Regions from separate parts of the Dickeya fangzhongdai genome, predicted to be linked through region 1. Evidence: predicted binding sites of a transcription regulator. Region 1 holds the regulator's gene; the other holds the start of a gene.
The links. Region 1 encodes Fur, which represses iron uptake genes when iron is present. Its sites were predicted from a motif close to ATAATAATGAGAACNACTATCAA; they were not measured.
Positions count from the first base shown of each region.

Region 1 (8,114 bases):
GCGCCGGTGGACTATCAGGTGCGTCGTCACGACAACGTTTTCGCCGCCATTCGCGCCGTTAGCGATGCTGGCGTGGAGCAGCGCGCCAAAGCCGCGGAAATCATGCGTGATTACCTGCCGGGAGAAGAAGGCGTCGTCCAGTTTTTGCTGAAGTCTTTCCAGCAGGGAGAATGGCGCTTTAACGTGCCGGTATTGTGGGATCAGTACGAACACATCGTTGGCTGGCAAGAGGTGCCCGCCTGGCCCGGCCCGATCCTGTTTATCCGCGGCAGCGAGTCGCCTTACCTGGACGATCGCTATCGCGATGCGCTGCTGCGCCAGTTCCCTGCCGCCAAAGCGCACGTGGTGAGCGGCGCCAGCCACTGGGTTCATGCGGAAAAACCGGAAGCGGTGCTGCGCGCCATCCACCGTTTCCTGGCCGCCGACTGATAACGCAGCAGGCAACGTCGGAATCTCGGCTGCCGGACATCGGCGCCAACCGGAGTCAATCTACGGTTTAATTGCGCGCCGCCCTCCAGTAAACCGTTGTCGCCACCGCAACGGCTGGGGTATCATGGCGCGCGCAGTATTGAGGGACGGCTGTCTGGCCACTTGCATCGTTAACCACATTTCATCAAAACGCGGCCTGAGTTGCCGAAAGCGACGGATTACCCCGGTGTTCGAATCCCGGTGATCAAAAGCGGCGTTTTGGCCGAATTTCTTGCAGTACCATTATCTATGGCAAAAGAACAAACGGATCGCACCACGCTGGATCTGTTCGCGAACGAGCGTCGTCCGGGGCGGCCCAAAACCAACCCGCTCTCCCGCGACGAGCAGTTACGGATCAATAAACGCAATCAGTTACGGCGTGACCGGGTGCGGGGTCTGCGTCGCGTTGAGCTGAAAATCAATAGTGAAGCGGTAGACATTTTGAATGCGTTGGCTGAGCAGAAAAACATCAGCCGCAGTGAACTGATCGAACAAATACTGCTGGCGCAGCTGGCGGAACAAGAAAACTAAACCTCGCTGGCGTCGTCCATGACGCCGGTCGTCCTATTACATCAGAACGTTTCCACGACTATCAGAACGTTTCCCAGTTATCGCTGCTCTTTTTACTGCTGCTCGTCGTAGCGGCCGGCAGGGCTTTGGCGGGAGCCGCCACCGCTTTGGACGGCGCCTGACGATCGCGTCTCGGCGGCAGACCGGCCGACTGTTCTTCCGACAGACGGAATACCGATACCGCTTCGGTCAGCACCATCGCCTGCTCTTCCAGCGAACGGGTTGCCGCCGAGGCTTCCTGTACCAGCGCGGCGTTCTGCTGAGTCACGCTATCCATTTCCGTGATTGCCTGACCGGCCTGAGCGATACCTTTACTCTGCTCATCCGACGCCGTGGCGATTTCCGCCATAATGTCGGTGACGTTGGTTACCGCGGTCACGATCTCGCTCATGGTGCTGCCCGCATCGGCTACCAGCGTCGACCCGTTATCCACACAGCGCACCGACTCGGCAATCAGGTGTTCGATCTCTTTGGCTGCCTGCGCACTGCGCTGCGCCAGACTTCTCACCTCGCCGGCCACCACGGCAAAGCCCCGTCCTTGTTCACCGGCGCGGGCCGCTTCCACCGCTGCGTTCAACGCCAGAATGTTGGTCTGGAAGGCAATACCGTTGATAACGCTGGTGATCTCGGCGATTTTCTTCGAGCTGCCGGAGATTTCCGCCATGGTTTTCACCACATTATCAACCAAATCCCCGCCCTTACTGGCGGTGGTGGAAGCCTGACGGGCCAGCTGACTGGCGTGGCTGGCGTTTTCAGCGTTCTGCTTCACCGTTGATGTCAGCTGTTCCATGCTGGCGGCGCTTTCTTCCAGCGCTGCCGCCTGTGACTCGGTGCGAGCCGCCAGATCGTTGTTACCGGAAGCGATTTCCGATACGCCCTGATAAATAGAGTCAGCACTGGTACGAATGGTGCTGACGGTATTGGCCAGACTGCCCTGCATATCGCGCAACAGCGGGAACAGCCGGCCCACGCAGTTGTTGCCGAAATCCAGAATCGGTTTCCCCAGACGGCCGTTGGCAATCACCTGGAAATGATCGCGCAGATCGTTAAGCGGGCGCACCAGACAAGCCACCAGATAGCGGTCGGTCAGGAATAACATCACCAGACCGGCGATCAGCCCCGCCAGCAAAATGTTCTGGCCGACGCCAGTGATAGTCTCCAGTCGGTTGCCGGCATCGACGAACATCGTCGAACCCGCTTTATTAAAGTTGGTGAAAGAGACGTTGAACTGGCGGCTGAAGGCCGGCACGATATCTTTGGCGAATTTGTCATAGTCATCGAACTTTTTGTCCGCCGCACGCTGGAACATGGGCTCGACGCCCTGAGTAATCAGATTGCCCCAGTCGCGGATTACCGCGTCAACCAACTCCGGCGACATGCCGGCATGATCAATCTTCTTGAATGCTTCCAGGTTGGATTTCAGTAAATCCAGCGCGGCCTGTGATGATTTTTGCTGTTCGTCCGCTTTCTGGTTATCGCCGCTCTGACGATAGTCAATCGCACGCGCCAGTCGGGTCACCATGCGGAAATACTGGTCGTTGCCGGTGTTAACCAAATTCATATTGTTGACCAGCAACGCACTGGTTTTGGAGGTTTCGTTCATGGTCCGGAACGAATACATGGTGTAGACCGAAACAGCAATCCATAACACACAGAAGATGCCAAGCACCCACAGCATGGCTGTGCGAATGGCAATATTTTTTAGGAATTGCATAGTTGACTCCATAAATGGGCTATTGGTCGAGGAGGTAAGTCTTGTTTTGATTTATGCGATGAGAAAGTCTCTCGCTTTGTAAGAAACATTGCTGCACATTTACATTCAATAAAAGCACCATGCTCTGTCATCGTCAAAACTATAGGAATGTTTAGTGTTTTATGTCGTTTAAAAGCTAATAAAAATTAGATATTTAACCAATTATCCATATTTTCAGTCATCTGTACGAATATCGTATTTTAAAAAAATTAAAAAAACATTAAGGGAGTGATGCAAAAACAATCAATTAATCGCTTCCGCGCCATTTCACGATATGGCAACAGATACACGTTTATCCGTCAGACAGTGTCTGCTATTATTAGCGGATCGTGGGTGACGCAAGCACCATACCCTTAAGAATCAAGAGGTTATTTTATCTATGGCTCTCATAGGCATTTTTTTTGGCAGTGACACGGGCAATACCGAAAACATCGCCAAGACGATCCAGCAACAACTGGGCAGCGACGTCGCCGAACTGCACGACATTGCCAAAAGCAGCAAAGAAGATCTTGAGCGTTTCGACATCCTGCTGCTGGGTATTCCAACCTGGTATTACGGCGAAGCGCAGTGTGATTGGGATGACTTCTTCCCTACGCTGGAAGAGATTGATTTTGCCGGCAAGCTGGTCGCCATCTTCGGTTGTGGCGATCAGGAAGACTATGCGGAGTACTTCTGTGACGCCATGGGCACCATTCGCGATATTATCGAGCCGCGTGGCGCCAATATCGTCGGTCACTGGCCGACCGAAGGCTATTACTTCGAAGCCTCAAAAGGTCTGTCGGATGACACCCACTTTATCGGTCTGGCCATCGATGAAGATCGTCAGCCGGAGCTGACCAGCGAACGCGTCTCCAACTGGGTCAAGCAAATCAGCGAAGAGCTGAACCTGAAAGCACTGCAGGCCTGATTCATCTATGGCTCTGATACCGATGTATTCAGAGCCATATCTATATAGATAGACAAAACCTATCACAATCAGTGATACATTTTTTTAACTTTTCATTCCGACAGGGTACAATACCCACTCGGTCAGCCGGTTGCGTTTAATGACCTGTCTTGGCGTACAATATGTCTCTCGCAGGGAACAACTCTGAATACAGAGAGTTAGCAAGAATCATATTGTAAAAGTTCCGTGGTTTTCATTTCGACGGCGCGGTTCTATAATTGAGACACAGTGACCTTTTTTAAGCCGACCGATGATACTAGGCTAATAGCCTCCCAGATAAAGCAAGTAACAGGACTAAATCCGCATGACTGACAACAATACCGCATTAAAGAAGGCTGGCCTGAAAGTCACACTTCCACGACTGAAAATTCTGGAAGTGCTTCAGGATCCTCAATGCCACCACGTCAGCGCGGAAGACTTATACAAAAAGCTGATTGATATGGGGGAAGAGATTGGTCTGGCTACCGTTTACCGCGTGCTTAACCAGTTTGACGACGCCGGCATCGTTACCCGTCATAACTTCGAAGGCGGCAAGTCGGTTTTCGAACTCACGCAGCAGCACCATCATGATCATCTGATCTGTCTGGATTGCGGCCGGGTGATTGAATTCAGCGACGAGTCTATCGAAGCGCGCCAGCGTGAGATCTCCGAGAAACACGGCATCAAACTGACCAACCACAGCCTGTATTTGTACGGCCATTGCAGTAGCGGCGATTGCCGTGAAGACGACAATGCGCACAACGAACGCTAATCACTCGATGCAGAGAAAAAATAAAACCGCCGCGGCGGTTTTATTTTTGTCTTTTTCCCGGTAGCCGGGCGGCTGTTACCCCGCCCAACTGTCCCGCAAACCGACCGTGCGGTTAAACACCAGATTATCCGCACTGGAATAAACGCGATCGGCGCAGAAATACCCTTCACGCTCAAACTGATAGGCTTTTTCAACTTCAGCCTGACCCAGACTGGCTTCCACAAAGCCCTGGGCGACAGTCAGCGAATCCGGGTTGATGGTGGAGAGAAAATCCTCCGCCGCGCCGGGGTTAGCCACGCTGAACAGACGGTCATACAGACGGAACTGCGCCGGCAGTGCATGAGCCGCCGATACCCAGTGGATCACGCCTTTCACTTTACGGCCGTCAGCCGGATCTTTGCTCAGGGTTTCCGTATCGCAGCTGCAGTAAATCGTGGTGATCACGCCCTGCTCGTCTTTATCAATGTGCTCGGCCTTAATGACATAGGCGTTACGCAGGCGCACTTCTTTGCCCAGCACCAAACGTTTGTACTGCTTGTTGGCTTCTTCGCGGAAATCAGCGCGATCGATATACACCTCGCGGCTGAACGCCACCTGGCGCGATCCCATTTCCGGTTTATTGGGATGATTGGGCATAGTAAGCCACTCTTCATGCCCTGCCGGCAGGTTCTCAATCACTACCTTCACCGGATCCAGTACCGCCATCGCCCGTGGCGCGTTCTCGTTCAGATCGTCGCGAATGCAGGATTCCAGCGCCGCCATCTCCACGGTGTTGTCCTGCTTGGTGACGCCGATACGACGACAGAACTCACGAATGGACGCCGCAGTGTATCCGCGACGACGCAAGCCGGAGATAGTCGGCATACGCGGATCGTTCCAGCCTTCCACCACTTTCTCGTTCACCAGCTGGTTCAGTTTACGCTTGGACATCACCGCGTATTCCAGATTCAGGCGGGAAAACTCATACTGCCGCGGGTGGGCAGGAATGGAGATATTATCCAGCACCCAGTCATACAGGCGGCGGTTGTCCTGAAATTCCAGCGTACACAGCGAATGGGTGATACCTTCCAGCGCATCGGAAATGCAGTGGGTGAAATCGTACATCGGATAAATGCACCATTTGTTGCCGGTCTGATGGTGCTCGGCAAATTTGATGCGGTACAGCACCGGATCGCGCATAACGATGAACGGCGAGGCCATATCGATTTTGGCGCGCAGGCACGCCGTGCCTTCAGCGAAACCGCCGCTGCGCATTTTCTCGAACAGCGTCAGGTTTTCTTCGACGCTACGGTCGCGGTACGGGCTGTTTTTACCCGGCGAGGTCAGGGTGCCGCGGTATTCGCGGATCTGCTCCGGCGTCAACTCATCGACATACGCCAACCCTTTATTAATCAGTTCAATCGCGTAAAAGTGCAGCTGATCAAAATAATCAGACGAGTAGCGAACGTTGCCGCTCCAGGAAAAACCCAGCCACTGAACGTCATGCTTGATGGACTCAACGTACTCGATATCTTCTTTTACCGGGTTGGTATCATCAAAGCGCAGGTTGCACTTGCCGTTGTAATCTTCGGCAATGCCAAAGTTCAGGCAGATGGACTTGGCGTGACCGATGTGCAGGTAGCCGTTCGGCTCCGGCGGAAAACGCGTCTGAATATGGTCGTGTTTGCCGGTAGCCAGATCTTCATCAATGATCTGGCGAATAAAGTTGGTTGGGCGGGCTTCAGCCTCACTCATGCTTGGTTCCTCAAATGCGAAAAAACAACCCATAACCACTAATGATCCAACAAGCCACGCTGGGAAACAACCGTTTGTTTCACGAAAGTTTAAGATAAAAAAACGGAGCGTACGTCTCCGTATGCTCCGTTTCCCAACATCTGACAACCATGGGGCGTCGCCGAATTATTCCTGCGACACCTCGCGTAACGCCGCCGCAATGTTTTCCGCCTGAGTGCCAACCACAATCTGCACGCTTTGCTTGTTGAGACGGATGACCCCGGCCGCCCCCAGCTTGCGTGCAGCGGGTTCATCCACCAGGCCGGAATCCTTCACGCTCAGGCGCAAGCGGGTAATACAGGCATCAATTCCGGTCAGATTATCCTTGCCGCCGATAGCCTGCAGGTAACCTCTCGCCACCGACTGGCTGTTGCCGGCAGGAGCGGCGGTTCCCTCGGATGAGGACTGCGCCGCGGCGGCTTCACGCCCCGGCGTCATCAGGTTAAAACGGGTGATGGTGAAGCGGAACACCACATAATAGATGACAAAGAACGCGGCGCCTTGCAGCAGCAGCATGTACCAGTTCGTCGCCAGCGGGTTGCGCGAAGACAACACCATATCCACCAGACCGGCGCTGAAACCAAAACCGGCAATCCAGTGCATGCTGGCCGCGATGAATACCGAAATCCCGGTCAGTACGGCGTGCAGCACATACAGCACTGGCGCCACAAACATGAAGGAGAACTCCAGCGGTTCGGTAATGCCGGTGAAGAAGGCTGCAAACGCCGCCGCCACCATAATCCCCGCCACCCGACTGCGGTTTTCCGGACGAGCGCAGTGATAAATCGCCAGCGCCGCCCCCGGCAGGCCAAACATCATGATCGGGAAGAAACCGGCCTGATAGCGCCCGGTAATACCGGGAACGGCTTTGCCGGCGTCAATCGCCTGCTGCCCGCTGAGGAAGTTAGGAATATCATTGATGCCGGCCACATCAAACCAGAACACCGAGTTCAGCGCATGGTGCAGCCCCACCGGAATCAGCAGACGGTTAAAGAAGGCATAGATACCGGCGCCGACCGATCCCAGTTGCTGAATATGCTCGCCAAAGGAAACCAGCGCGTTGTAGATCACCGGCCAGACGTACATCAGCACGAACGCCACCACGATCATCAGCATCGAAACCAGAATCGGCACCAGGCGGCGACCGCTGAAAAAAGAGAGCGCCTTGGGCAATTCGACCTGGCTGTAACGGTTGTATAGTTCGGCGGAAATGATCCCGACCAGAATACCGATGAACTGGTTTTCAATCTTACCGAACGCTTTTGGCACCTCCGCCAGTGGGAGGTGCTGAATCATCGACACCGCCGCAGGCGAACACAATGTCGTCAGCACCAGATAGCCGACAAAACCGGACAACGCCGCGGCGCCGTCTTTATCTTTCGACATACCGTAGGCGACGCCGACCGCAAACAGCACCGCCATATGCTCGATAATGGCGGCGCCGGACTTGATCAACAGCGCGGCCAGCGCGCTTTCACTGCCCCAGCCGACCGGATCAATCCAGTAACCCACCCCCATCAGGATGGCGGCTGCGGGCAACGTGGCGACCGGCACCATCAGGGCGCGGCCTACTTTTTGTAAATAACCGAGTGTACTCACCTTCCCCTCTCTTTCCCTTACGGGCAAAAATTGTCTGTCAGCCTTGTTATAGAATCACCCGCCAGCGATGTGGGCCTGGCAAGAGTGCCAAAAAAATAATTCGTTACGCAAATTAATAACGGTGATTATGTGATAATTATCACCACAAAAGCACATACAAAATGTTTATGGCGCGGCATTAACACGACTTATTTTAAGACTAAAAAAAACGCGCTACACTAGCCCCAGATAAATTCCGAAACGTGGTGCGGGCA
Region 1 covers NZ_CP025003.1:1,448,723-1,456,836, reverse strand. The annotation lists gene ybfF (esterase) at 1-429, shown strand, start outside; gene ybfE (LexA regulated protein) at 718-999, shown strand; gene CVE23_RS06745 (methyl-accepting chemotaxis protein) at 1,061-2,752, opposite strand; gene fldA (flavodoxin FldA) at 3,171-3,698, shown strand; gene fur (ferric iron uptake transcriptional regulator) at 4,042-4,488, shown strand; gene glnS (glutamine--tRNA ligase) at 4,564-6,222, opposite strand; gene nagE (N-acetylglucosamine-specific PTS transporter subunit IIBC) at 6,388-7,860, opposite strand.

Region 2 (8,114 bases), 210 kb from region 1:
TATTGATGAATTCGTGCATCGCCGACCCCAACACTGCATCAACGCAGCGGCGAGATACGATCTGATGCTCAAGGGGGAGAATGAGACGGTGTTGCGCCACGCTGCAGGCGCGCCGACGTGAATAAACGTTTTGCGGGCTGATGTCCGGCACACCCTCACCACACTACCCAATAGCACCTGACGTCATACCCGGCAAGACGGTGTTTTTCCCCACGCTTCACCTCCCTTTTCATGTCACGATAATAAAAGGTTAGTCACTTTATGAAATTGAAGAGAAAACGTGTAAAACCTATCGCGCTGGACGATGTCACCATCATTGATGACGGCCGTCTGCGTAAAGCCATTACCGCCGCCGCGCTCGGCAACGCCATGGAGTGGTTCGATTTTGGCGTCTACGGCTTCGTCGCCTATGCGCTGGGCCAGGTGTTTTTCCCCGGCGCCGATCCCGGCGTACAGATGATCGCCGCGCTGGCGACCTTCTCGGTGCCGTTTCTGATTCGCCCGCTGGGCGGCGTGTTTTTCGGCGCGCTGGGCGACAAATACGGCCGCCAGAAAATCCTCGCCATCACCATCATCATTATGTCCATCAGCACCTTCTGCATCGGGCTGATACCGTCGTACGAACGCATCGGCATCTGGGCGCCGATCCTGCTGCTGCTGGCGAAAATGGCGCAGGGGTTCTCCGTCGGCGGCGAATATACCGGCGCGTCGATCTTCGTGGCGGAGTATTCGCCCGACCGTAAACGCGGCTTCATGGGCAGTTGGCTGGATTTCGGCTCCATCGCCGGGTTTGTGCTGGGCGCCGGCGTGGTGGTGCTGATTTCCACCATCATCGGCGAACAGGCGTTTCTGGAATGGGGCTGGCGTCTGCCGTTCTTCCTGGCGCTGCCGCTCGGCATCATCGGCTTGTATCTGCGTCACGCGCTGGAAGAAACTCCCGCGTTTCAGCAACACGTGGAAAAACTGGAGCAGAACGATCGCGACGGGCTGAAAGCCGGGCCGGGCGTCTCTTTTCGGGACATCGCCACCCATCACTGGAAAAGCCTGCTGGTGTGCATCGGGCTGGTGATCGCCACCAACGTGACCTATTACATGCTGCTGACCTACATGCCAAGCTACCTGTCGCACAGCCTGCATTACTCGGAAAACCATGGCGTGCTGATCATCATCGCCATCATGATCGGCATGCTGTTCGTGCAGCCGGTGATGGGCCTGCTCAGCGACCGCTTCGGCCGCAAACCGTTCGTGGTTATCGGCAGCGTCGCCATGTTTTTCCTGGCGGTGCCGAGCTTCATGCTGATCAACAGCAACATTATCGGTCTGATTTTTCTGGGGCTGCTGATGCTGGCGGTGATCCTGAACGCGTTTACCGGCGTGATGGCGTCAACCCTGCCCGCGCTGTTCCCGACGCACATTCGCTATAGCGCGCTGGCCAGCGCCTTCAACATCTCGGTGCTGATCGCCGGCCTGACGCCAACCGCCGTCGCCTGGCTGGTGGAGAGCAGCCGCAATCTGTACATGCCGGCGTACTATCTGATGGTGATCGCCGTTATCGGCCTGCTAACCGGTCTGTTCATGAAAGAGACGGCCAACAAGCCGCTGAAAGGCGCTACGCCGGCTGCTTCCGACCTGTCGGAAGCGAAGGAAATTTTGCGGGAGCACCACGATAATATCGAGCATAAAATCGACGATATCACGCAGCAAATCGCTGAACTGGAAGAGAAACGCAAGCTGCTGGTCGCCCAGCATCCGCGGATTAATGAATAGTAATGAAGCGTGATGCGCGCCCGCCGGCCATACGGTCGACGGGCGTTTTTACGTCAGCGACAGACTATCAATAACCAACAACCAACAACCGCGCTAACGGGCGAGCACCCGCCGGGTCGACGCCGGGTTATTGATGAGCTTTTCCGCCGGTCGGATCGGCCGGCGAACCAGCTCGCCGCCGCAGTTAGGGCAGCGACCGTTCAGTTTCTCCTGCGCGCAATCGGCGCAGAAGGTACATTCAAACGAACACATCCGCGCCAGCAATGAATCCGGCGGCAGATCGACGTCGCAGCATTCACAATTAGGCCGCAATTCCAGCATGATGGCGCTCCTGTTTTCAGGTATCAACCCAGTTTATAACCCTGCCTGACTTACGCCGTCAACAACCCGCTCGCCAGCCAGTCGTCGGCATTTTTCACCCCCGGCAGCACGAAGAAATAACCGCCGCCGATCGGTTTGATGTACTCCTCCAGCGGTTCGCCGTCGAGCCGTTTTTGCACCGTCAGGAAGCCTTTTTCCAGGTCGGCCTGATAGCAGACGAACAGCAGCCCCATATCCAGCTGGCCGGAATTGGACACTCCCAGCGAGTAACTGTAGCCGCGGCGCAGCATCAGATTGGCCTGGGTTTCCCGCGTTCGCGGGTTAGCCAGACGAATATGCGCATCCAGCGGAATCACTTTGCCTTCCGGATCCTGACTGTAGTCCGGCTCGTCATGCTCATGAGTCATGCCCAACGGCGCGCCGCTGTGTTTTTCCCGGCCGAAAATGGTCTGCTGCTCCCTGAGCGGCGTGCGGTCCCAGAATTCGACATGAAAACGGATGATGCGCGCCGCCTGATAGCTGCCGCCCACCGTCCATGCCGGTTCGCCGGACGGCGCGCCGACCCACAGGATCTGGTCCATCAGCGTATTATCGCCGGTATTGGGGTTAGCGGTGCCGTCCTTGAATCCCAGCAAGTTGACGGGGGTTTCCTGGCCTTTGCTGCGCGCCGCGTGCGCGGAAATGAACCCTTCCCGCTTCCAGCGCACGCTGAGCAGGTCCGGCGTCTGCTTGATGATATCGCGCAGCGCATGCAGCACCGTTTCGTTGGTGTTGGCGCAGATCTGCAACAGCAGGTCGCCATGACACAGACTGGCGTCCAGCGAGTCGTTGGGAAAACGCGTCATGCGCTGCAGTTTCAGCGGCTTGAGCGCCTGCAAACCAAACCGCTCGTCAAACAGCGAAGCGCCGACCGATACGGTGATGGTGAGATTATCCGGATAGATTTCCGGCCCCATGATGCCGGAATCCAACGGCGGCAGACGCGGGTCGACGTCCGGCACTTTGCCGCCCTGCGTCAGAAACGCGATACGCTGGGTCAGCAACTGGAACAAGCGGGTCAGATCCGGTTTGCTGGTCGCCAGCACATCGAACGCCACCAGCATCATCGCCGCCTGTTGCGGCGTGACGATACCGGCCTGATGCGGACCGTAGAACGGCTGTTTTTCCCAACGTTCATCCTGCGGCGCCTGCGGCTTGTCCTCCGCCTGCGCCAGCCGGTCGGCGCCGAGCGCCAGCGCGCCGCCCATCATCCCCAGCCCCTGCAACAGCCGGCGGCGTGAGGGGGAAGCGATGTCCGGCTGTGCCGGACAAGCGGAGGGTTGGGAGGAATGCGGCCCGTCCTGCGGGCCAGTGGTATCACTCATGATAGCTCGCCTCAATCCAGACCGAGCACGCCGCGCAATTGCGCCAGATCTTCCGCCAACGTGGTGATCGGCCCTTTCAGCGCGGTGCGATCGGCATCGCTCAGCTTCTCGTAGGATTCAAAGCCGTCTTTGCTTTTGTACTTCGCCAGCACGCCGTCGACGGTTTTGAAGTTGGCGTCGATCTTGGTCAGCAGCGGCTTATTGGCTTTCTCCAGCAGCGGGCGCAGCAGGTTGACGATCTTCTGCGCGCCGTCGACGTTGGCCTGGAAGTCCCACAGGTCGGTGCGGCTGTAGCGATCTTCCTCGCCGCTGATCTTGGTCGCCGCCACTTCTTCAATCAGCCCGGCCGCGCCGCCCACCACTTTACTCGGCGGGAAGGTCAGGCTGGCGATGCGTTTTTGCAGTTCCTGCGTATCGGCGTACAGCTGATCGGCGTAGTGCTCCATGCCTTTGGTGGCATTGTCGGCAAACAACGCTTTCTCCAGCCGGTGGAAGCCGGTGAATTTCGGGTCTTCCGCTTTCTTTTCGTAGTCGTCTTCACGGGCGTCGATGCTGCCGTCCAGATCGGAGAACAGCTCGGCGATCGGTTCGATACGCTCGTAATGCTGGCGGGTCGGCGCATAGAGTTTGCGCGCTTCATCCAGCTTGCCGGCCTTGATGGCGGCGGTGAACAGTTTGGTCTGCTGGACCAGCCCTTCCACCTCTTTGGTCACGTAAACCTTGTATTCGGCGATCGGCCCGACCAGATCCAGCACGTTGGTTTTCGCGGCGGCGGCCTCGCCGCTGGCGGTCACCACCAGCTTGCCTTTGGGGTTGCTGAGCAAACCGCAGGTCATGTCGTATTCGCCCGGCTCCAGATTGGCGGTCATTTTCTGGGTGAAGCCCGGCGCGATATTCTCACGCTCTTCCACCACCATCACCCCTTTGAGGATTTCCCACTCCAGGTTCTTCTGGCTGGCGTTGGCGACCACAAACTGCGTTTTACCTGCCGCCACCGTGACTTGCATCGGTTCGCACTGCTTGTCGTTAACCGTTATCTTAACCTGCGGAATGTCGGCAGCCAGAGCGCTGAACGTCGGCAGAGCCAGCAGAGCGGCGCACAGCGCCGTACGGCGGAAGAATGGTGTAGACATAGACCTATCCCTTTTTACATTGATTGTTGATGGTGGTCATCGTTGATGGCGATGATGATTAATGATGATGTTTACGCGACGCCGAAGCCGTGGCCGGCTCCATGCGCTGCGGCAGGAAAAAGAACGCCAGCGCCGGGATCAGATACAGGAAATAGACCACCACTTCGCTGATCGTCGGGGTTTCCTGATAGCCGAACATGCCTTCCAGCAGCGTGCCGAATAGCGTATGGGTCGACAATGTGGCGCTAAAATCGAAGGCGATTTGCTGAAATTGATTCCACAATCCCGCTTCGTGAAACGCGCGGATCGCCCCGGCAGCCAGACCGGCGGCGACAAACAGAATGAACAGGCTGCTCCATTTGAAGAACCGCGCCAGATGCAGTTTCACCCCGCCCCAGTAGATCATCATCCCGACCACGACGGCGCACAGCAGCCCCAGCACGGCGCCGATCGGCGCATAGATGCCGACATCCTGCTGAAAAGCGGCCAGCAGAAAGAACACCGACTCCAGCCCCTCGCGCGCCACGGCGAAGAACACCATCGCCACCAGCGCCCATCCCTGACGCTTGCTGGCGTTGAGCGCCTGATCGATAGCGCCTTCCAGATGCACCCGTACCGAACGCGACACTTTGCGCATCCAGAACACCATGTACGTCAGGATCACCACGGCGATCACCGCCACAATCCCTTCGAACAGCTCCTGCTGTTTCTGCGGAAATTCACCGGTGGTGGCGTTGATGAATACGCCAAGCGCCAGACACAACGCCAGCGCCAGCACCACGCCTGCCCAGACCGCGCCCAGCCACTGCTCGCGTTGGGTACGCTTCAGGTAGCTGGCGATCAGGCTGACGATCAGCGCCGCTTCCAGACCTTCACGGAACATGATGAGTAACGGAACGAACATGGATGGAAACTCCTCAGACAGACCGGGCGACGCGCCTCACAGCCCGGACGCGCCGCCGCAGGAATACAAATCGGATAAAGAATGATAATAGTTCTTATTAATAAAGAAATGTAAGGATTGGTAAAGCACTTTTTTCTAATCAAATATTTCAACGCCGCAGTCTGGCGCGGCGGCGCGTCACGGCAGGGAAAAGCGGGCGGTGTCTCACAATAATTCGCGTCGCGGGCGCCGACTTAAAGCGCCGCTATCAGGGCGGAGCGCTACGCTCCCAAAGGGTTGGGTAATTCACGGCGGGAGCAGCTACAGCCGCACGCAGCGGTCACGGCCTTTTTTCTTCGCCAGATACAGCGCCTGATCGGCGCCCTCTTTCAGACGCTGAATATCGCAGGGGTTGTCGCTGGAGTGCGAATACACCCCCACGCTTACCGTCACCACCTGACGGGGCAATAGCGAAGCCTGATGCGGCACTGCGCATTTGCGCACATCCTCCACGGCTCGCTCGCCGTACACCGCCGCCTGCTCGCCGCTCATGCCCGGCAAAATAATGGCGAACTCCTCGCCGCCGTAACGGGCGGCCAATCCGCCGTCAGGCAACGGCAACCCACTCAGCACGCTGCCAAGTTGGGTCAGGCAGCGGTCGCCCAGTACATGCCCGTAGGTATCGTTGTAGAGTTTGAAAAAATCCACATCCAGCATAATCAGCGACAAGGTTCCGCCCTCTTCACGGGCCCGGGACAGCGACTGCTCCAGATAAAGATCAAAACGCCGGCGGTTGGCCAGCTTGGTGAGCGGATCGACCATCGCCAGTTTTTGCAGCACTTTGTTTTTGTCGCTTTCCTCCTGATGCAGACGGCTGATCGCCTCTTTATTTTTCACCGTTAACCGGATCTGCTTCAGGACGAAACCGCCGAGGAAAAACATGGCGAGCAGCACCATGATGTTGAGCGCCATAGCCGAAATATTTTCCGCCAGCCAGCGCGCCTGCAACGCGCCCCGGTCCAGACTCGCCGCCACCACCAGCGGATAACGCTTCAGTTTAACGTAGCCGACAATACGCACCCGGTTATCCAGCGTGGTGCGCCAGGTACCGCTGCCGCTGCCTTGTTCCAGCCGGGACTGTTCAAACAGGCCGCCGTCAGCGAAATTACTATTAATATATTGTTCACGATTGGGGTAGAGATAAATAGCATGGCCGTCCGCATTCATCAATGACAGCACACCGTCATAATCCAGACTGAAATAACTGTAGAAATTACCGAAATAATTATGGTCGATAGTGGCAAGAAAAACGCCCTTGAATTCGCCATTCGGCCCATTTATCCGTTTCGCCACCGGAATAATACGTCTGCCGGTGATCGTACTGACGGTAACCTTACTGATAAACAATGATGCGGTATTATTGTCCCTGAGCCAGGTAAAATATTCCCGCCGACCGGCATTATAAATATAGAGCGGCCCTTTGCCGGTGGAAGAAATCAGATTTCCCTTTTCGTCAAACAGGTAGAAACCGACCAGTTGCGGCAGCACCGCGCGATGGGTATCGAGAACGCTTTTCACTCGCGTGGAATCCAGCATGCCGGTTTGCGACAACTCCCGCAGCATGTCATCGATCGCCACTTCAATCGGCACAAAAGTATCTTCCGCCTGACGTGACATCGCCACGGACAGGTTAGTCACGTTTTTCTCCGCCTCCACCAGCATACGCTGATAGGAATCCAGAAAATTCCAAATACTGGTGGTAACAAAAATCAGGCTACAGACGGCCAGAAAAGCCATCATGGTAATACCGGGGGAAGAATAAAAAGGTAAAGAGCGAAGGAAACGCAGAGCGCTGGACGGAAAATTATTATTATTTGACATATGCGTTCTCAGTAAGGCTACAACCTTATCCATACCCTGCATGTTAGTTGCAGAAGGCGGCGACGCAGCGAATTCCCATCAGCCGACCAGGCAGATAACCGGAGAGCGAGGAACGCCAATGCGCCTGCAACGTAATGTATGACGGGTACAAACATGCTACCTGATATTTCCGACGGTGTCTGCTATCGCCACAATGCTGTCTCCCATTTTCCTAAAAGACGCAACGGGGGTATCCAGTCAGGCAAAATGGGCCCCATCGGCACTCAGCGCACATCCGTAACGTCTTACCACATCGGTACAGGCTATAATAAATCTGTGACAAAACACGCAGGTCTGTAAAAAAGCCGGTTACCGTACCGGTATCCGCGCCCTCCTGACGCCCGGTGTTACGCTACCGTATGAGTCGATATACGATCCATTGTAGTGCAACCGATTGTAGTGCAACCGTTCGCCCGATGTGAAAGCAACCTCCGTTTTGCGCGCTATTCGTGCTTTTCATTAACGTGATGATGAATATTATTTTGAGTTAATTTAACATTCCCCAGAAAAATACGATGACGCTTGTCCAATAATGGGCAGCGGCACCAAAATAACGCGAGCGATGCACTAAAATAACCACATTCATTTTTTATTCGCCTTTGTTTTTATAAAAATCGGTCGAATATTCATTTTTAAAAAAATAACAGACTTTTATTTTAAAAAATAGCCAAAATAAGACACCAGAAACAAATAAAGACCACCAAACCCAGAATATAAATCTTATTT
Region 2 covers NZ_CP025003.1:1,654,166-1,662,279, reverse strand. The annotation lists gene proP (glycine betaine/L-proline transporter ProP) at 262-1,767, shown strand; gene CVE23_RS07655 (DUF1272 domain-containing protein) at 1,861-2,088, opposite strand; gene efeB (iron uptake transporter deferrochelatase/peroxidase subunit) at 2,139-3,452, opposite strand; gene efeO (iron uptake system protein EfeO) at 3,464-4,585, opposite strand; gene efeU (iron uptake transporter permease EfeU) at 4,644-5,489, opposite strand; gene CVE23_RS07635 (sensor domain-containing diguanylate cyclase) at 5,790-7,349, opposite strand.
Region 2: the regulator Fur is predicted to act here: its motif matches at 5,571-5,593, upstream of efeU (iron uptake transporter permease EfeU).